Regions from separate parts of the Bacillus sp. SSR7 genome, predicted to be linked through region 1. Evidence: riboswitches for the same ligand, from Rfam matches in the RefSeq annotation. Region 1 holds a riboswitch; each other region holds the start of a gene.
What was found. Region 1 has a riboswitch for magnesium ahead of mgtA (magnesium-translocating P-type ATPase). Riboswitches for the same ligand answer to the same signal wherever they lie in the genome.
Positions count from the first base shown of each region.

Region 2: another riboswitch for magnesium. It lies ahead of AC0NJG_RS23065 (FtsW/RodA/SpoVE family cell cycle protein); the one in region 1 lies ahead of mgtA (magnesium-translocating P-type ATPase).
Region 3: another riboswitch for magnesium. It lies ahead of mgtE (magnesium transporter); the one in region 1 lies ahead of mgtA (magnesium-translocating P-type ATPase).

Region 1 is NZ_JBVVXV010000002.1:339,772-347,115, reverse strand. Features, by position in the region: gene sdaAA (L-serine ammonia-lyase, iron-sulfur-dependent, subunit alpha) at 1-133, opposite strand, end outside; gene sdaAB (L-serine ammonia-lyase, iron-sulfur-dependent subunit beta) at 152-811, opposite strand; partial or broken gene AC0NJG_RS05860 (hypothetical protein) at 891-1,130, opposite strand; gene rnz (ribonuclease Z) at 1,509-2,432, opposite strand; gene AC0NJG_RS05850 (DUF3932 family protein) at 2,622-2,873, shown strand; M-box (ykoK) riboswitch at 3,060-3,227, shown strand; gene mgtA (magnesium-translocating P-type ATPase) at 3,557-6,262, shown strand; gene AC0NJG_RS05840 (MgtC/SapB family protein) at 6,338-7,039, shown strand; gene AC0NJG_RS05835 (DNA polymerase IV) at 7,081-7,344, opposite strand, start outside.
Region 2 is NZ_JBVVXV010000016.1:83,794-91,137, reverse strand. Features, by position in the region: partial or broken gene AC0NJG_RS23075 (spore germination protein) at 47-275, shown strand; gene AC0NJG_RS23070 (Ger(x)C family spore germination protein) at 611-1,771, shown strand; gene AC0NJG_RS23065 (FtsW/RodA/SpoVE family cell cycle protein) at 2,300-3,427, opposite strand; M-box (ykoK) riboswitch at 3,614-3,790, opposite strand; M-box (ykoK) riboswitch at 4,296-4,461, shown strand; gene mgtE (magnesium transporter) at 4,742-6,070, shown strand; gene AC0NJG_RS23055 (phosphodiester glycosidase family protein) at 6,231-7,316, shown strand.
Region 3 is NZ_JBVVXV010000014.1:34,475-41,818, forward strand. Features, by position in the region: gene mgtA (magnesium-translocating P-type ATPase) at 1-2,169, opposite strand, end outside; gene AC0NJG_RS21355 (undecaprenyl-diphosphatase) at 2,399-2,935, opposite strand; partial or broken gene AC0NJG_RS21360 (cell division protein FtsW) at 3,090-3,378, opposite strand; gene mgtE (magnesium transporter) at 3,468-4,796, opposite strand; M-box (ykoK) riboswitch at 5,006-5,185, opposite strand; gene AC0NJG_RS21370 (hypothetical protein) at 5,483-5,689, shown strand; gene AC0NJG_RS21375 (S8 family peptidase) at 6,078-7,344, opposite strand, start outside.

The sequences.
Region 1 (7,344 bases):
TCTTTTCCATACCAGCAATTACTTCTTCACGTGAAATACTTCTTGTTTCCATTTCACATTGAATCATAATTTCTGCGATTTTTACATTTTGTTCTTTAGCTTGCGCCACTAGTTCCGCTGCGTTCCGAAACATGGTGTGTCCCCCCTGCAATTATTCCATAATAGTTACTTGACAAATATTTTGTTGCGCTTTTATTTCTTCAATCACTTCATCTGCTAATATTTCATCTGTTTCGATGACCATAAGCGCTCTTCTTCCTTTTTCTTTACGAGAAACACTCATTGTACTAATGTTAATCTCGTGTTTCGCAAGGATTGAAGCTACTGCTGCAATAGCACCGAAGCGATCGTTATTTACAATAAGTAGTGCTGGACTCGTGCCTGATAATTGAAGATCGAATCCGTTTAATTCTACAACTTCAATTTTACCGCCACCAATTGAGCAAGCAACAACTTCAATTTCTTCCTCACCTTTATACAAACGAATTCTCGCTGTATTTGGATGCGGTGCATTAGCATCTTCTTCAATAAATTCTACTTCGATTTCGCGCTCTTTTGCTATGTCTAGCGCCTCTGGAATACGTAAGTCATCTGTTTCAAACCCTAATATCCCACCGATTAGTGCTACATCCGTACCATGCCCACGATACGTCTTTGCAAATGATCCATATAATGAAATGCTTACTCTTTCTGGTTCATGACGAAACAGCTGGCGAGCAACTTGCCCCATTCTTGCTGCGCCTGCTGTATGTGAACTTGATGGACCAATCATAACTGGACCGATAATATCAAATACTGAGCGATACTTCATCATAACTCCCCCTAAACCTCTATGAAAAAATTTTTTACTATTCTATTAAGCTACCGAATTGGTTGCTTTTCCAGTTGTACTACGAATTGGATCGTTTTTGAATAACAATGAAACAATCTATCCTGAAATAATACTAGTTGTCATATGAAATAAGAAACTTAGCATTACCTTCATTTAAAAATAATATAAGCTAATCCACAATAAAGTCTGGTAGCAATCCAAAGTTTAACACAGAACCACTTACAAGGATAGCATAAACAAGTGAAACTATAATCAGTGGGAGTTTTGTCCATTCCCAATAATTATTAGCCCACAACAATCGTGCTTTTACGAGCAGTTATCTCTCGCCTAAATTCCTCGCATTCGCGAATTTTGAGGTAGAGTCTTACTGCCCATTAAATTGGGATAAATTATAATCTGCCCTCATTATAACTTGTTTTTAATAAAACGCTTACTTTTAATGAATTTTAAAAGTTCTGAATAAAATTCCTTTTTTGCTATTTGTATCATTCGTATGTCGTCTGACTTATATAACAGTTTTTCTAAATAATCGATACTATGTATTTTTATCCTATATCTTCACATCATTAAAAATTTCTGTTTCATCTAATATAAGCATGAAATGATAACAGTTTTATTTTATTTTTTTTAGAAAAAAAAAATGGCAACCTCTCGTCGCCATTTTTTCATATCATTATTATCTTTCTACTGGAAATGATTTTAAATCCGTTGCTATTTCTGTATTAGAAAATAGCTCTCTTGCCTCTTTCAATAATTCCTTATACGTATCCCCTTGATAACGAGAACTAATATGAGTCAATATTAATCGTTTTGCATTTGCCTGAAGTGCAATACTCGCAGCTTGCTTAGATGTGGAATGAAAATAATCATACGCTTGTTGTTCATCTTCTGCCGCAAAAGTTGCTTCATGAACTAGTACGTCAGCGTCTTGTGCCAGCTCTCTACTCGCTTCACAAAATCTTGTATCACCTAAAATGGTAATAATTCTTCCTTTTTGAGGTGGGCCGATAAAATCTTGTCCGTTTAGTATCGTACCATTTTCCAATTCAACCACTTCTCCATCTTTTAAACGCTTAAAGAGTGGACCTGGTTTCACACCCATCTCCAGCAATTTATCGACTAAAAGGGCGCCTTGTATATCTTTCTCTATAATACGATACCCAAAACATTCAATACCGTGTGACAATCTTTTCGTTTCCACATGAAATTCATTATCTTCAAACACAGTACCTTCTTCTGTTATCTCAACAATTTCAAGTGGGTATTTTACATGTGTCGTACTTACTGATAATGCTACTTCAATAAATTGTTTAATTCCTTTTGGTCCATACACTGTTAAAGGTGTAGTCCCTCCTTGAAACGAACGGCTTCCTAATAAACCAGGCAATCCAAAAATATGATCACCATGTAAATGCGTAATAAATATTTTTTCAATGCGGCGTGGACGTACTGATGTATGTAATATTTGATGTTGCGTCGCCTCGCCACAATCAAATAACCAAGTTTGTCCTCGTTCTTCTAACAATTGCAAAGCAATTGCTGAAACGTTCCTTCCTTTCGAAGGAACACCTGCACCAGTTCCTAAAAATACAAATTCCACTTTCTTTCCTCCAGCTCTTTATATAATCTACCTTTCATCTTACGGAATGTTATTTCAAATGGCAAATCGAATTTACACAACCAATCATCTAGACAACTATATATCACGAACGTTATACTCAAAAAATTTAGATATCGTTCGTGTTTTATGTTAAAATGATTATACTACATTTTAAGGGAGCGTTTTATTATGAAAGAAGCATTTCGTTTACAAACTGATTTTTCATCTTCATTTGATCGCTGGGTAAGTTCTTTCGTGTCTGATCACCCAGCACAATTAGAATGGACGACTTTGAAAGAGTTAATCCATGAATATACAACAACACATACAAATGATTCGTTACCAACATATATTTCTTCAGCTTTAACATATTATGCACAACGCGTTTCAACTGCAAACAGTTCAGAGATTGTTATTTTTGAAAATGCTACAATCTCATAATCTATAACAAAAAGCACTGTGATCAGTGCTTTTTGTTTATGTTCATTACAATATTTATTTTCCAACCTTATTTCAAAAAAACTCCGCTTATTTCCTACTATATAGCCATCATAAACCTATTTGATTTTTCAAAAAAAGATATTGACACTATAAATTTACAGTGCTAACATTCAAATTGTAATTGAATATGGTCTCTGTTAGGTGAGGCTCCTGTATAGAGAAACGCTGCTGCCCAAAAATGTCGAGAGACGCCAATGGGTCAACAGGAAAGGTCGGAATGAAGGCCTTTTTTAACGTAGCTGGTTTCAGTACCTATGCTATACAGTGCTAAAACTCAACGAGGGAGAGGTGCGTATATTTTGTCATACACAAAACTGTTTTGATCTATATTTACTAACAGTCTTTGTTGTGGACTCTTTTAACTGCGAATTCAGACCTTTACTCGTTTTGAGTAAAGGTCTTTTTACGTATTATGCACCTTACTATGAAACAAACATAGCATATTCAGAAACTACTAAATTGTACGGAGGTGAGGAACAGTTGGCAATTGATGATTCGGCCCAGATACCCATATGTTTTACGTTAATATTTCATCATGGAGGTAAGAAAGAAACTGTTCCTCCTAATTTTAAATAGTCGAGTAACAGCTTGTTTCCTCCTCCATGAAAAAGGAGGAACTACCGATGTTAAATTTACAAAGACAAGAAACGAAACATTCATACGATCAAGATTGTATGAAAACAAATAACAAATTATTAGTGGAAGCCGCAACGCAGGATGCAAACAAAGCGTTACAACTTTTAGAAACAACAGAAAATGGACTCTCTAAAGAAGAAGCGTCTCGTAGACTTTCTTTATATGGCCTTAATGAAGTAGCTCATAATAAAACATCACCGTGGTACATTCAATTTCTGCTGGCATTTAAAAATCCATTTATTTTTGTTTTATTAGCTCTCGGCGCACTTTCTTTTTTCACAGATGACATACAAGGAACTATTGTCGTATCTGTAATGGTAATGCTAAGTGCAACGATTCGCTTTTTACAAGAATTTCGTTCTCAAAAAGCTGCGGATCAGTTAAAGGCTATGGTTCGAACAACGGCGAGTGTCTTTAGAATAGATAGATTTGTACACGAAACAAAAAATGTAAAGATTTTAAAGCAAACCGATACAACGGAAATTCCAATTGAGGAACTTGTACCTGGCGATATTATCTCACTTTCAGCCGGAGACATTGTTCCAGCTGATGTGCGTATTTTATCGGCTAAAGATTTATTTGTAAATCAGTCTTCTTTAACGGGGGAAGCACTACCTGTAGAAAAGTACGAAAACTGCTATCATACAGAAAATAAACATCTATTACCGAAAAGCACGAAAAAAAATTACAATCCACTCGATATGGAAAATCTTTGCTTCATGGGGACAAATATTGTAAGTGGTAGCGCAAAAGCTGTTGTCGTCTCCACAAGTACTGATACGTATTTCGGCTCTTTAGCAAAAAAAGTAATCGGTAAACGCGTAGAAACAAGCTTTGATAAAGGTGTAAACAAAGTAAGCTGGCTCTTAATTACATTCATGCTTATTATGGCACCTATCGTTCTTCTCATTAACGGATTCACAAAAGGGGATTGGCAAGAAGCTTTCTTCTTCGCTATTGCAATCGCAGTTGGTCTAACACCTGAAATGTTACCAATGATTGTGACTGCTAATTTAGCTAAAGGTGCCGTTAACATGTCTAAACAGAAAGTAATTGTAAAACAGCTGAATTCTATTCAAAACTTAGGTGCTATGAACATTCTTTGTACCGATAAAACAGGAACTTTAACAGAAGATAAAGTTGTACTTGTTCGGCACTTAGATCCTAATGGTAATACATGTAATCGTGTATTACAATTTGCCTATTTAAATAGCTTCTATCAAACAGGATTGAAAAATTTAATAGATAAAGCCGTTATAAAACATACAGAAGAAAATCAAAAATTTGATCCATCCGTTTTTCAAAAACTAGATGAAATTCCATTTGATTTTGCTCGCCGGCGTATGTCTGTCATCGTGAAAGATATTTCAGGTGAACATACAATGGTTTGTAAAGGGGCAGTAGAAGAAATTTTATCTATTTGTAACTACACTGAAGTAGATGGCAAAGTTGTTTCTCTTACCGATGACATGCGCGTAAATGTAAAACAACTAAGTGAGACATTAAATAGTGAAGGTATGCGTGTTATTGCTGTAGCTTATAAAAAAGATAGACCAATACATGATACAGAGTACGCGGTACAAGATGAAAATGATATGATTCTCGCTGGATATATTGGCTTTTTAGATCCACCGAAACCATCTGCCGCTACTGCCATTCAAGCATTACAGAAGCATGGAGTACAAGTGAAAATTTTAACTGGCGATAACGAAATCGTGACAAGAAAAGTTTGCAAAGAAGTTGGATTAAATATCGGTGAGCCTGTCCTTGGTTACGAAATTGATTCTTTACCTGATAAAGCATTAGCAAAATTAGCCGAAGAAACAACTGTATTTGCTAAACTAAATCCAATGCAAAAATCTCGCATTATACGAGTATTACAAGGAAACGGACACACTGTAGGTTATATGGGAGATGGCATTAACGATGCCGTAGCGTTACGTGAAGCTGATGTTGGCATATCTGTTGATACTGCTACCGATATTGCAAAAGAGTCTTCCGACATTATTTTACTTGAAAAAAGTTTAACGATATTAGAAGCAGGTATTTTAGAAGGACGCACTACATTCGGAAATATTTTAAAGTATATTAAAATGACAGCTAGCTCTAACTTTGGAAATGTATTCAGTGTGTTGGTAGCAAGTGCTTTCATTCCCTTCTTGCCGATGCTTGCCATTCACCTTTTAATTCAAAACTTGCTTTATGATATTTCACAACTTTCTATTCCATGGGACAAAATGGATAAAGAATTTTTAGAAAAACCAAGAAAATGGGATACTGCCAACTTACGAAACTTCATTATTTGCATCGGTCCCATTAGTTCCATATTTGATATCATCACATATGTAGTCATGTGGAACGTCTTCGGCGCAAATACAGCTAGCGAACAATCATTATTCCAATCTGGTTGGTTTGTCGTTGGATTACTAACACAAACTTTAATTGTTCACATGATAAGAACACAGAAGATTCCGTTTATTCAAAGTACTGCATCAGTACCGGTTCTTTCATTAACCGCTTGTATTATGGCAATCGGAATTTACATTCCATTCTCGCCACTTGGAGCAGCCGTTGGATTACAAGCATTACCACTTAGCTATTTCCCTTGGTTAGTAGGAATACTATTAGGCTATGCTTTCTTAACACAGTTCCTAAAAAAAATTTATATTAAAAAGTTTCATAGCTGGTTATAAAAATGAGAATGAGCGGGTGCTTCCCGCTCATTCTCAAAAACATAACTTGGACTTATATGTATGGAGGTGACCATGATGGTATGGTATGACATTGTACTAAGATTATTTATTGCAATTATTGTAGGTGCTTGCATCGGAATGGAACGACAATGGAGACATAGGATGGCTGGGCTACGGACAAATGCTCTCGTATCACTTGGTGCCTGTATATTTGTTTTATTATCCGTCATGATTGATCACGATGCTAGCCCTTCACGTATTGCTGCTCAAGTCGTCAGTGGGATTGGTTTTTTAGGAGGCGGCGTTATTATCCGCGATGGTTTTAGTATTAGGGGGCTTAATACTGCGGCTACCCTATGGTGCGCTGCTGCTGTTGGTACTCTTACAGGCGCTGGTTTTCTCATTGCAGCTATATTAGGTGCAGCTGGCGTTTTACTAGCAAATATACTACTTCGCCCAATCGCTCTCTTTATGAATCAGAAATCAAAAGAAGAATCACCTGAACAAACGAACTACTTCCTTTCTCTTACTTGTTCAGAAGAACATGAAGCCCATATTCGTTTTTTACTTATGCACATGGTAAGTTCTGAAGGCATCGGTTTAAAAGAATTGTATAGTGAAGACGTAGATTCTAAGCAAAAAGTGTGTATACAAGCTACATTACATTGCAATACAAATGCAGCAGTCTTAATTGAAAAAATAGTGAGTAGAATGCTATTAGAAGCTGGCGTTACTGCAGCTGGGTGGAAAACTTCATTAGATTTAGAAGCAAGTTAAAAATGAAAGGTGTCATGATATTTACATCTTCATGGCACCTTCTACATAAACTTATTTTCTAATTTTTGCTGAAAAGACTTTTCTTGTTTACGTAATAATTGACTACCTCGTTGTAAAATCGGCATTCCATACTTATCATTAATTTGATCAATGACAGCAAGTAGCGGCTCTTCTTTCGCATCTTCTTCAAATGAAAACAAATCTAATTGCTTCACCGATTCAGTCTTCCACTCTATTTCAGTAGCTGTAACACCTAATAAACGAACGGAATCACCGTCCCAATGTTGCTTCCATAAACGAGATGC
Region 2 (7,344 bases), on a different contig from region 1:
AACCTATTGAAAGGAAAGTTAAGTGAGTGGAATTGTTAAAGTTGAAATTAGACCTCTGAAATCGATGGGACAAACAGTTGGACTTGTAATTAGAGAAGTGGCGGTGAATATAGGGATTGTAGATTCACTCTTAGTATTATTGTTTTACTTATTCCGATTAGTTTTGGACAGTATGGAATTATTTTATATCCTATTGCACTTACGATTTATATAACAAATTTAAAAAGTGTTGGTATTTCTTATATAACTCTTATTGCAAATACAATTTTTTAGATTGAAAAGAAGAATTTATCCGTCTGTCAAAATCTATGTTAACTGGCAAAACAGATTAATTTTAGATGTAAGATTTTATAAAAAATCTAGAGAAGCAAAAATAATTGAAATCATTTAAGCATGGAGATGAAAAACTTAGATAATGGGGACTTGGTTTTGCGCATATTCAACTAACATTGATGTAGGTACATTGTCTATGCCTAGCAATATTACTATGCAAGTTATATCTTCAGACAGTCGGATTATTTTGATTTTGATTGTATTGATATGATCTTTGTTGTGTTAACGCTTTTACTAGTTTTGATTGTATATAAGCTAAAATAAAGGAATGGTAGAAATGAAATGTCTTCTTAAAATTATAGCAATTGGCCTTATAGCTGGGGCTATCAGCGGTTGCTCTGAGTTAGCGGAGATAGAAGAAAGAGGATTTGTAGTAGGTGCGGCTTACGATATTGTTAAGGAAACGAAATCAAATCCAATTATGAAAGGGACGTATCAGATGGTACTTCCCAGTAAGTTAACGCAGCAAGGTGGAAAAGGTGCAGGAAATAATTATATTAACGTGAGTGCAAAAGCAGATAGTGTACTTGAACAAATACGAACTATCGCTAAAAAAATTAGTCGCGAATTATTTTTTCCGCATATACAAGTAATCATTTTTTCTGAAAAATTACTCACGAATCCTAATGTTTTACAAAATACGCTTGATCTATATATTCGTGATCATGAAATGAGAAGAAACATCCGTCTATTTGTTTCTGAAAAAAATGCAGAAGCTATCTTGAAACAAAGTGCAAAACCAGAAAATTTACCGGCACAGTATATTGATATGCTAGCTGAACATCCTCCGAAAAATGCTCAAATGATTGAGGCAGTAAGAATTGGTGATGTGCAGGAAAAGATAATTTCAAAACGAAGTTTTGTACTTCCTGTCTTAAGGCCAACAAAACAAGGGATAGAAATGAATGGGGCTGCGTTGTTTCGCGGGAAGGATAACAAATGTGTTGGAATGTTAAACGGAGAACAGACAGTGGGAATGAACTTTGTAATTGGTGAAAAATTAGGAGGTTATTTTACCATACGTAAAAAGAATCAGCTTATTACATATGAAATTCATAAGCTACACAGAAAAATAAAGGTGTTTACTAAAAATACTACAAAACCTAAGTTTGATATTCATCTATTTCTCGAAGGTACTTTGGCGGAGTTGCATTTTAGTGATCATAAAAAATTCATGAATGAAAAACGCTTAACGAAGGATATTTCAAAAGAGATGGAGCAAAGGATTCAAAAATCAATAAAGCTTGTTCAAAAAAAATATAAGGTGGATGTATTAGCGTTAGGAGAAGTATATAAGCGGAATAATTATAAAGAATGGAAGAAAATAAGTAAGAATTGGGATCAAGGTGAAAATTATTTTAGTAATGCTGAAATTAATGTTCATGTTCATCCAGTAATTGAACATTCAGGCTCAGCTTTACCGAAGAGAGTAAAATAATGTGACTTGAATAGCTAGCCAAAGCTCACTGTTATAATCAGGGATGTTTCTCTAGATGTAATTATTAATCAACTATCGTACAATAAATAGTATAGGTGGAGTTTGTTTTGGCTTATGTACATATGGATATAGCAAGTATAAAAGTGAAAAATTTGAAGAAGATGAACTATAATGATTAATTCAAAATACCTTTCATTAGTTATTAATGAAAGGTATTTTGAATTATTTTTATTGATGTAGCGATAGACCCGATTGCATTTTTTCTTTAATAATCAGTACATGCTGTATAAGAATTAGGTTTATTTTCTGGCAACTAAGTGTATTTTTATCGTTATGGGGTGACACTAATACAATAGATTGATAGGTATGGGGCGGTACCCCAATACCTAGCTAAATAAAAAGGGAAGATAAACTAAAAACTGTTCGCTTGCTTCATAAGTTAAATATTTCTAGGAGAAAATCAGTATAGAATATATAATCGAAGGTTGTTAAACCGGTTTATTTAATAAGACAATATGAGTATATTAGCTATATATCCTGAGGGAGAAATCTTATTTTATTGAAAATTGAGATATTAAGCAATATTCCTATTGCTATTAAATTCACCATTAAAGAACTTCCACCAAAACTTACAAATGGAAATGGAGTACCTGTAAGAGGAAATAGTCCCGTAATACCACCTAAATTTACAACTGATTGCATACCAATCATACATCCTATACCAATTGCTATAAAACTGCCGAATGGATCTACACATAATTGTGCAATTTTTAAGGAGCGAAGTACTATAGTCAAAACTCCAACCAATAGAATAAATACACCAATAAATCCTAGTTCTTCAGAAACTATTGCCATTATAAAATCAGTGTGTGGTTCTGGAAGATAACCTGTTTTTTGTATGCTATTTCCAAATCCACGACCAATGATTCCTCCAGAGCCCATGGCAATAAAAGAGTTTACAAGCTGGTATCCATTTCCTTGCGCATCAAGAAAGGGATTGAAAATCGTAGTAATACGTGTCTTTTGAACTTCTGATAAACTATATTGAATCAAATAATATAAAATAGGTAACCATAAAATAGAACCGATGGTAGTTCTTTTGATTAGTAGATTTATATTTATTCCTGAACAAAGAAATATGCTAAAACCTATACCTAATATTAAAAGTGCAGATCCTAAATTTGGTTGTTTAAAGATAAGAAAAAAAATTGTAGCTAAAAAAAATAAAAGTTTTCCGATACCACTCCAGTTATTTTTAGCTTGTTCTTGTCGCAATGCAAAAAAACGGGCTGTTACAAGGATTGTTCCTAATTTAAGAAATTCAGCTGGCTGTATTCCAAAGATCCATGATTGAGCATTATTCACCACTTTTCCTTTCCATAAAACCATAATTAATAAAAAAGTCCCCCCAACCATAATACAGATTGAGACTATTCGTTTTTTCCATATTTCATATGGGAGTAAAGCACAAACTATTAACCCTATTGTTCCTAAAAGTAGCTTTGTTAATTGAGAATCAACAAAATGTCTACTGTTATAACCGTAATGTTGGACAGCGACAATGGAGCTCGCGCTATACATCATGATAATACCTAAAGTACAAGTTATGAATAGAGGAAGGAGCAATAGATAATCGAGTTTTAATATTTTTTTCATTTTAATATCCTCCTGATTTAAAACAAAACATAATATTCCATTTGCTAATGAATAGAATCTTGTTCTCGTCAATTATTAAATATGACTTTTGTTTGGGAAGATTCTATCGCTTACTCCCTGTTTTTTTACGCAAAAATCCCCCTAGTATGTAACTAGAGGGATTCAAAATGGCATGACTAAATAAGGCTTTTCTCCCCCTAGTAGAGCTTTGGCACTATACAACGTAAAGTAATGAAAATTCATTACTTAGCTATCTTAAGAAGAGCCTTAATCCGACAATTCCTGTTCTACCCATTGGCGTCTTTCGACATTTTTGGGCAATAGCCTGTGTTTGCATAGGAGCCTCACCTAACAGGTTAAGCAATATAAATTTTATGTGTTTGTTTCGTGTAGCAAGCATAAATATATTTTTTTTGCTTGTCAAGCAACCGTATTGCTAATTTTATTTATTTTATTGCTTTATAGTCCTTTGAGAAATGATAAGAGAAAATGTATGTAATCATTCCGTATAAGTACATATTTTTGACTTGTAGTGTATCGTTTGATTAAGTAGTTTAACCACATAAATTTGATAAACAGTAAAGAAGATTTTAATTATAAAAGAAGATTTTTTTAGAATGTTCTTTTGATATAAAGAATGACTAATTATTTATCTTTTGTTATACAATTGGAATTTGATTAAAAACAATAAGTTTCATATGTTTTATAACGCTTCTTCGAATTAAATCTATTTGAATTCTATGTTTTTAAGGGGAATTTTAAATTTATAAGAAAATATAATTTAATTTTCTATAAAAGATTTTTTTATGAATGGAATTGAAAGTCAGTTGACAAATATTAAATTCTGGTTTAAATTTTGAAGTAATTCAATAAACTTTGTTAGGTGAGGCTCCTGTATAGAGAAACGCTGCTGCCCAAAAATGTCGAGAGACGCCAATGGGTCAACAGGAACGGTCGGATTAAGGCCCTTCTTAATGTAGCTGGTTATAAAAACCTATGCTATACAGTGCTAAAACTCAACGAGGGAGTGGTATACGATTTGATAGAAAGGCACCTCTGTGATTTTGGCAGGGCGGTCTTAATAATCATTTATTTGTATTGTGAAAAAACCTTTACTCCTTTTTGAGTAAAGGTTTTTCTGTTTAATTTTATTTATTTTTATCTTGTCTATATTCAAAAAGGAGGTAATTCTAACTAATGAATTGATTGCAATGTAACTATTATTGCTTAATAAAAAATTTAAGACAGATAAAATAAAACAAAACCACTCATGAAACTCTAGAGTCTCCCTTAGCAATATGAGGAGGAGTTAACATGAAGAAATTATTAAAAGAATTACTTGTAACCAAAAATAATTTGGATGCAGAGAAAGTTTTACGTCTTCCGTCGTATGATGTTGCACAAGAAGTAAAAAGATTTTCAATTGAAGATCAAATCATATTGCTAAATACGATTCCCGTATTAAAAAGCTCTAAAATTCTTCAATATATGAGTGCAGAAGAAAAATATAATATCTTAATTCACTTATCTGAAAACAAAGCTAAAAAGTTACTAAATTTACAACCGATTGATGAATTAGTAGATTTACTTCTAGCGGTTCATCCTGAAAAACAAGCTAAATTAATGGCGTATCTAGACAAAATTACAAAACATAACGTAAAAAAATTGATGAATTTCAAACCTGAAACGGCAGGAAGTCTTGTCACAAGTGATTTTGTTGCAGTTAGAGGAAATTGGTCAGTAAAAATGACATTGAAGTACATTAGGGAACATTCTGAAAATGTAGAATCAATATCTTATAGTTATGTTCTTGATAGTCATGGTTATCTTGAGGGAATCGTTTCCATACATGAGTTATTACTAGCAGCAGATGAAGAGATATTATCTACTATTATGATTCAAGAGGTAATTTCAGTACAAGCTGAAGTTGACCAGCAAGAAGTTGTAAAAAAGCTCCTGAATTATAATTTAGCAGCAATACCTGTGACAAAAGCAAATAATAAAATGATTGGTATTATAACATTTGATGACGTAATGAATGTTATGGAAGCAGAAGCTACAGAAGATATTCAAAAGTTAGGCGGAAGTGAACCATTGAATCAATCTTACTTTGAAGCTAGCATTTGGAGCATTTTCTTAAAACGTCTACCATGGCTATTACTTCTTTTTGTTGCTGAGGCATACACAGGTACGGTATTAAAGTATTTTGAAGACGAAATTGAAACTGTAGTTGCCCTTGCTTTCTTTGTTCCGTTATTAGTAGGTACTGGTGGGAATACAGGAACACAGGTTGTAGCAACAATTACTCGTGCAATTGGTATCGGAGAGGTGAAATTTAAAGACCTTTTCCGTGTAATGAAAAAAGAATTTGCAATTGGTATGCTTCTTGGGCTTGCACTTGGGATAGCTGGGCTCACTCGTGCTTACATGTTAGGAGTTGGAACAGAAGTTGCACAAGTTGTAGCAATTACTTTATTATTTATTGTTATTTGGGCTTCTATTGTAGCAGCAGTTTTACCTTTGATTCTAAGAAAATTAAAACTAGATCCTGCAGTTGTTTCGGGTCCATTTATTACAACATTTGTTGACGGAACAGGATTAGTAATTTATTTCATGGTTGCAAAAACGTTATTAAATTTGTAAATATACACTGAAGTAAAAGCGAAATGCGGAATAAGTATTTTGCCTTGATTGCTAAAATCTAGTGGAGAATTCAAAAATGAGGAAATCAAACACTTATGTCTTGAGATAAATAATATTTTAATGGATTTATTGAATGTAATGAATGCTGGAGGATAAAACTATGAAACATCTAAGAAAAATCTTCAAACGAATTTTGCTACTGTTGTCTATTTTCATGCTTATTGGCATAGGAATATTATTTGGTACTAGCTATGGCCGAGAGCTTCGTATAACAATGGCTGGGAGTATACTAACTTCTCAGCATCCACAATATGCGAAATATACATTCCTATCCCAAAAGGAACTAGATAAACTGCAAGATAGAATTAACCATCCGAAATGGTCAAACAGTGATGAGCATATTTATAAAAAAATAGCAGGAAAAAGATTAGAAGAATTTAAAAATCAACCATTAGAAATTGATGTAGAAACAATTAAAAGTAACAAAGATAGTCGCTTTCTTTTTGAAGGGAAATTAGTTACTATTAGCAATCCCTTCAATGTTAAACTTGTTAGCCATCAAGGAACACAGGGCGCTAACAGAGGAGAAAAAATTAGCGTAATAGCAAAGCGTAATCATGCACTTGTTGCTGTGAATGCAAGTGGATTTGCTGATGAAACAGGAAGGGGTGGAGGAAATGTTGCAACTGGAATAGTAATAGAAAATGGGGAAGCTATTGATACGAATATGGATAGAAATACCCCTACAATTATTACGGGTTTAACAAAGTTTGGGCAAATGATAACAGGAAATTATTCTACCCAACAACTTTTGGATAAACAAGTCGTTTCAGCGGCAGGATTTATGCCACAGTTAATTGTAAATGGAGAAAAAATGATTACAGAAGGAGACGGTGGCTGGGGCTCTGCACCGCGAAGTATTATGGCACAAAAAGAAGATGGTACAATTATGTTTCTAGTTATTGACGGTAGACAGACGCATAGTATAGGGGCTACGTTAAAAGAGTGTCAAGATATTCTATATGAAAAAGGAGCAATAAATGCAATGGCAATGGATGGAGGATCCTCTGCTACTCTATATTTAGGAGGAAGGGTTATAAATTCACCTTCTACATTGTCTCATGAAGATCGCTATTTACCGAATGCTTGGGTGGTAACAGCAAATTCGAAGCAAAAAATAAAGATGACAATAGATGGAGAAAAAGTAAATCCCAAAACATTAGATAATATTGGTACAAATATTTAAACCCATGTATGAGCTACTTATATAAATA
Region 3 (7,344 bases), on a different contig from region 1:
TAGCATTGGAAGAAAAGGAAGGAATGCACTCGCAATTAATAAACTTAATACATTTCCAAAATTTGAACTTGCTGTCATCTTAATATACTTCAGTATATTTCCAAACGTTGTTCGTCCTTCCACTATAGCATCTTCTAAAACATGTAAGTCTTTTTCTATAAGTATAATATCTGAACTCTCTTTAACAATATCATCTGCTGTATGGATAGATACACCAACGTCAGACTGTTTTAAGGCAAACACATCGTTTATTCCATCCCCCATAAACCCAACTGTATGACCATTCATTTGAAGTGCCTTTATAATACGAAATTTTTGACTAGGATTTAATTTTGCAAACACACTTGTTTTACTTGCCAGTTTTCCTAATACCTTATCAGGAAGACTATCAATTTCATAACCCAGTACTGGTTCTCCTATATACAAGCCCATTTTCCTACATACATTTCTTGTCACGGACTCGTTATCGCCTGTTAAAATCTTCACTTGTACTCCTTTCTTTTGTAGAGTATGAAGTGCAGCGATAGCCGATTGTTTGGGTGGATTTAAAAAACCTACATATCCAACGAGTATCATATCTGATTCATCATTTATAGAATAACTTCCCACTTTATCACTATTTAATTGCTTATATGCAACTGCAACAACTCGTATTCCCTGCTCTTGCCAGAGTTCAATTATGTGTTTATTTCTACGCTGGATTTCATCTGTAATAGGAATTATCTTATTATTTTCTTTTATAAAACTACAAATTGAAGTAACTTCTCTAACTGCACCTTTACAAAGCATTATTCGTTCGTTAGCATTTTTTTCTATAACAACTGAAACTCTTCTTCTATCAAAATCAAATAGACATTCATCTATTTTGGAGTATTGAGACAAATCATATTTACTACTATTCTTTACATAACGTATAACTGATAAATCAATTTCATTTTTATAATTTGTATGAAAGTAACTATTTATATACGCTAATTTTAAAACCTCATCCGACTGCTCTCCATTTGTATCTGTATGGCGTACCAGGTCCATCTTATTTTCTGTCAACGTGCCTGTTTTGTCGGTACAGAGAATATCCATAGCTCCAAGATTATGAATAGAAGATAGTTGTTTTACAAGTACCTTTTTTTTACTCATATTAATAGAGCCTTTAGCTAAATTAGCTGTTACAATCATTGGAAGCATTTCTGGAGTGAGTCCAATTGCTACAGCAATTGCAAACAAAAAAGCCTCATACCAATTCCCATTAATCCCCCCATGGATTATCATGACAATAGGAGTCATGATGATCATAAATTTAATTAATAGCCAGCTAACTTTGCTTACCCCTTTATCGAATTTAGAATCAATTTTTTTGTTCAGCTTAACCTGATTCTTTGCTATTGAACCAAAGTAAGTATCTGTTCCAGTACCTACAACTATTACTTTTGCTGTACCACTTATAATATGAGTTCCCATAAAACAAAGATTTTCTAATTCAATTAGATTTTGAATTTTTCTAATTTTACGTTTTTTGTACATATGGAAATGCTGATTTGATTTTTCAACGGGTAATGCTTCTCCTGTTAGGGATGATTGATTTACCAGTAAATTTTCTGATGAGATAATCCGTACATCTGCAGGCACAATATTCCCAGCAGATAATTCTATAATATCCCCTGGCACAAGATTCTCAAGACCTATTTGTACCTTTCCACTTTCCTCCAATAAAGTTCTCTTATTTTCTTTATAAGAAATATTTCCCTTCCTGAGAACAGTTACCTTTTCATATACAAGATTTTTTAATCTTTCTACAGACCTCTGAGAACGAATTTCTTGTATGAACCGAATGAACACGCTTAACGCCACCATGATTCCCACAATAATAGTACCTTTTATATCATTGGTAAAAAAAGATAACATCCCTAATATAATTAGAAGAGAAATAAACGGATTTCTAAAAGAATTAAATAATGTTATATACCATTTTATTTTTTTTTGAGAAACTACTTTATTTTCTCCATACACTTCAAGCCTCTTAGTAGCTTCCTCATGAGACAGTCCTTGAGACGTTGTTTTAAAAAATTCTAACGTCGATTCAACATCACTTTTTGCAATTTCACTTAGCATTTTATAATTTTTGCTTAATACTTCCTGATTATAAAAATATTTTTTATTAGATCTCAACAAATTTACCTCCTATCCAATAAATAGAATTCCCCTGTTTTAAAAAAATAATTTTATAACTACATTTTTATAATTACCCTGAATTTCCAATCAGATTTAGAAGTGCAATAGCACTTAAATAGTATTATTCTCACCATAAATAGTAATTTTTATTTATAAACTCCCTCTTATTAGCAACAAAAATTTTGAATATAATATGGCCTTTCTCTAGTATAGTAGTGTAGATGCTTCATTAATTATTATTGAAATACGTTTTAACTATATAATGGATTACGAATGCCCACACTGATCCTAAAATAGCTCCTATTAATACATCCAGCGGATAATGAACTCCTACCCAGACTCTTGAAAAAGCAATTAAAAAAGCTAACAATACAAATCCTTTCCCTAAACGTTTTTTATATAAGCATAAAGTTATAGCTAGTGCGAAGGCACTTGTAGCATGGTCACTAGGAAAAGAGGCATTAGCGGTATGCTCAACAAGTTGATTTATATTCAAATGAGAAACAAATGGTCGATCTCTATAAAAAAACAATCCAATGATTCTATTCAATACAAAAGCAAAACAGCATGCTACAATGGCTTGAATTACACAAGTTCTATTTTTATATTTTTTGTTTAACCAAAGAATCATAAATAATAGTATGAACATATACTGAGCATATTCAGCAAAAAAAATCATTAAATAATTGATGTATATATTTTCTCCCACGTACTCATTTATATAGCGAAATCCATTATAATCAAGATTGTTTATTAAATTTAACATTTCTCCTCCATAAACAAATATATTACCTGTTAATTTTATTGAAAATTTAGTTACTTACCAGTGTTCCCATTGCCATTAAAGAACTTCCATTAAACCTAATAAGCGGAAGAGTGGTGCCTGTAAGGGGAAAAATTCCTGTGACACCTCCTAAATTAACAATAATCACACTCAGTTTATTAAACTCTGCAGGCTGTACTCCAAATATCCAAGGTTGTGCATTATTAACAACTTTTCCTTTCCATAAAACTAAAAATAGTAATACAAATTATTAATTTTAAATAAAGTTTATTTAATTGAGAGCGAAAACAGAGTTCACTACTATAGCCATAATTTTTAACTGCAACAATTGAGCTAGTACTATACTTCATCAAAATTCTAAATACAATTGTAATGATAAGTAAAAAAAACAACAGATAATCCAGTAACTTAAATACTTTTTGTATTTCTAATCTCTCTTTCTCCATACTTCCAACAAGCTTTTCTACAAACTTTGCAGGAACGAACATAGGTATAAAAAATTAACATAAATTTCTTATAGGCCTAGTAACATTTTTGCAATGGTAAAGTACAGAATTAACCCCGTTCCATCGACTAATGTCGTAATGAACGGACCTGAGATAACAGCTGGATCCAGCTTTAACTTATTTAATATCAAGGGTAATACAGATGAAACAATAGACGACCAAATAACAATGAACAATCCAGTAATAGCTACAACCTGTGCGACTTCTGTACCTACGCCTAAAGTGTACGCACGAATTAATGCCGCCACAGCTAATGTAATCCCCAGCAAAATACCCACTAATGCTTCTTTTTTTATAACCCGAAATATATCTTTAAATTTCACCTCATTTAGAGCTACAGCTCGAACCAATGTAGTTACGACCTGTGTACCTGTATTTCCTCCGGTTCCAATTAACAAGGGAATAAAAAAAGCCAGTGCAACTACATGAGTCAAAGTTTCTTCATAATGTCGCAGTACTGAACCAGTATATGCTTCTGCTACAAATAGAAGTAATAACCAACCTATACGTTTACGGTATATTTGCCAAATCGAGGTTTCAAAATACGGCTTATCTAAAGGGGTGCTTCCTCCTAATTTTTGAATATCTTCAGTTGCTTCTTCTTCGAAAACATCCATTGCATCATCGAAGGTTATGATACCTATCATCCGATTATCCATCGTTGTTACAGGTATAGCGGATAAATCATAATCCATTAGTTTTTGTACAGCTTCCTGTTGGTCTAAGTCCACTGAAACTGAAATAACATTCGATGCCATGATTGATGATAAAGTTTTATCATCTGTAGCTAGCAATAATTCACGAATTGAAACAATTCCATTTAGCTGACCACGTGTATCAAGAACATAAATATACGAAATTGATTCTACCCCTGCGCCAATTTTCCTAATATGCGACAGCGTATCTTTCACTTTCCAATTTTCCCTGGCAGCAATATAGTCAATGGTCATTAAACTGCCCGCTGTTCCAGATTGAAAAACCAACAGACTTCTAATTCTATTTTGAGATTCTTTAGATAAAAGTTGTATCAGTTTTTCAGCCTGAAGTCGATGAATTGAAAGAATTACATCAACAAGGTCATCAATAGATTGCCTAGCTAATAGCTCTTCTCCTTTATCCATAGGCACGTTGGTGTAAATATTATATTGCTCCTCTGGAGTAAGGTAACTAAGAATTTTCGCACCTTTTTCAGCAGGAAAATATTTCATTAAAGATATCTGATCTTTATGATGAAGTTCTTTCATTTCCATTGCAATATCATAGGATTGAGTTTTTATAAGCTCTTGCACTAAGTGTGTATCTTTTGTTGCTAATAATTGTTGTAAGCATTTTTTCATCGTAATTCCTCCTTAAGGACAGTGGTACTTGGTATCATTTTCCCACTTCTAGGAAAACTAATTTCTTAATAAATATGGGATCAATATCATCAATCATTAGTCTTCCCCCCTTTTATAAAAGATTTATTACAAATAAAATTTTGCATATAAAAAACCTCCCTTAGTAATTCAACTAAAGGAGGTTGCTAAAAAAGACATAGCTAAATAAAGCTCATTCCCCCTAGTTGAGTTTTGGCACTATACAACGTAAAGGATGAATTATTATTCATCACTTAGCTATCTTAAGAAGAGCCTTAATCCGACAATTCCTGTTCTACCCATTGGCATCTTTCGATATTTTTGGGCAATAGCCTGTGTTTGTATAGGAGCCTCACCTAACAGGTCATAAATATTTCAAATTTTTTGTTCGTTTCGTGTTAAAGCATATCTACTATTTTTGAACTTGTCAAGTAATAACAGAACTTATTTTTTCAATTTTTTATATTATAATATTCCCAAACCATAGATATAAATTTCTGTATACAGTTTTATATTTATACAAAAAACCTCACAATTCACGCATTAAATTCTATGAAATATTAAATTAATTTCCTTTTTTATTACACCTGTCCTGGCTCTTTATTATTGGAAATCAATATATAATAATAATTATGAAACAAGAGAAGGAGGATATAACTATAAATTTGTTGAGTATTCCACGTGAAACTCAAGTATATCTAACAATAAAAGCAATAGAAGATAAAATTTCACATGCATTTGGTAGTATAGACAGTACATTAGATACCGTTGAAAAGTTTTTGGATATTCCCACCACATTTACAGAACAGGATTACCAAGACCAAGCTGATGCTATTCATTTGGAAAATAGATTGAATATACAATTCACAACCTAATAAAGAAAGCGTTCAACGAATTTTGAACGCTTTAAAACAGAAATTACAAAGAAATAAGAATTTTTTAATATATTTTATTTCAAATGGCGAAGATTAAAAATCAAATGAAAATTAATTGTATATGCAGTTGATTGGACTGCGTCATTACCAAAAATTCCCTTTATGTCTGCAATTGAAGGAGTGTCCTAGTTCTAAATTTAGAATGTGGCTACACTGATAGTTGTTTAATTCTTGATATAAGACACATCTCTACACTAAAAATATCCACTGGAGTACTTTCCTTATCTTATGATTAAAAGTACAACTGAAAGGCACTTATGCTAATACGCATAAGTGCCTTTCTCACTAGTATTATATACAACTAGTTATATAAGAATCCTTTATACCATTATTCTGGGAAAATAAAGTTAGAGTTCCCTTCACTATTATTGGAATCCTCTTTCGGGAACGTAATAGTAGAACCTTGATTCCCTTTATTTATTTCTTGCTCTTCAGGAAATACAATGGAAGAATTATTACCTAAGTTTGGTGAAAAACCAAGTTTAGATAATATGGCTTTTAAGTCAGGTAAAACACCAATTTTATCAGAGGTTGGATCGTTAGATTTCGTTCCAGTACTAGAATCACTTAAAATATCCCTAAGCTGGCTTGGTGTAAATACTTTTCCCTGATTATTTTTTGCAATTCCTTGAATTGATGCAGCAGCACCAGCAATAATAGGTGATGCGCTAGATGTTCCACTAAAGCTAGAAGTATATAGATTTGTTGTAAATTCACTTGGTTTAGCATCTGTTGTATCTACTGCATTCCCCCATCCATACACATCCACCCTACTACCATAATTAGAGAAATATGAACGTTTATGAGGAACCCTTGCAGAAGCTGCCCCAACCATAATTGCCCCTGAATCTTTAAAATCAGGACTATTACGATTTAGAACTTGTTTACCATTACGGTCTCTAAATTGATCTAAATCGTTTCCGCCGTTTGCACCTGCTTCAATAATAATAATACCCTTATTTGTTCCCAGACGAATTGCATCAAATATATCCGGTTTTACTTCTACAGGAAGATAGTTCTTATCTCCATATCCATCATAAGTAGCCTGGGCTTCTAATAAAAGGATATCTCCAGCTTGCATATTGTTAACTGCACTTAAGATAGCATCAGCTGTATTATAATTTCCGTTATCCCTAATCTGAGATACAACCTTTACTTTAGCTTTCGGTGCAATCCCAATTCCACCTATGTTATTATCCTCTGCCGAAACAATCCCTAAGACTGAGGTACCATGATCATGGTGTTCACTCTTATTCTGTCCGGATATCAATTCAATCTTTTGATTCACTAAATCCTCATGACTAAATAACCAGCCATACTCCATGTCTACAAAAGTAGTTCCTTTTCCATCCCCACCTTTTATGCTCCAGGCATAAGGTGCATTAATTCCTAATGGTGCTGGTTCAAGGTAACCTTGTCTTGTAAGTCTAGGCTCATCATATGGATTAACAGATAAATTTGGTAAACGCTCTTCTGGTGGCGCCTCTTCTTCCTGTAAATACGCCGTTTCAACAAGAGATGATTTTTCAATTTTTGTAAGTAATGCTTGTACATCAATATCATCTTGCATTTCTACAATATAGTAGTTTAGCAAA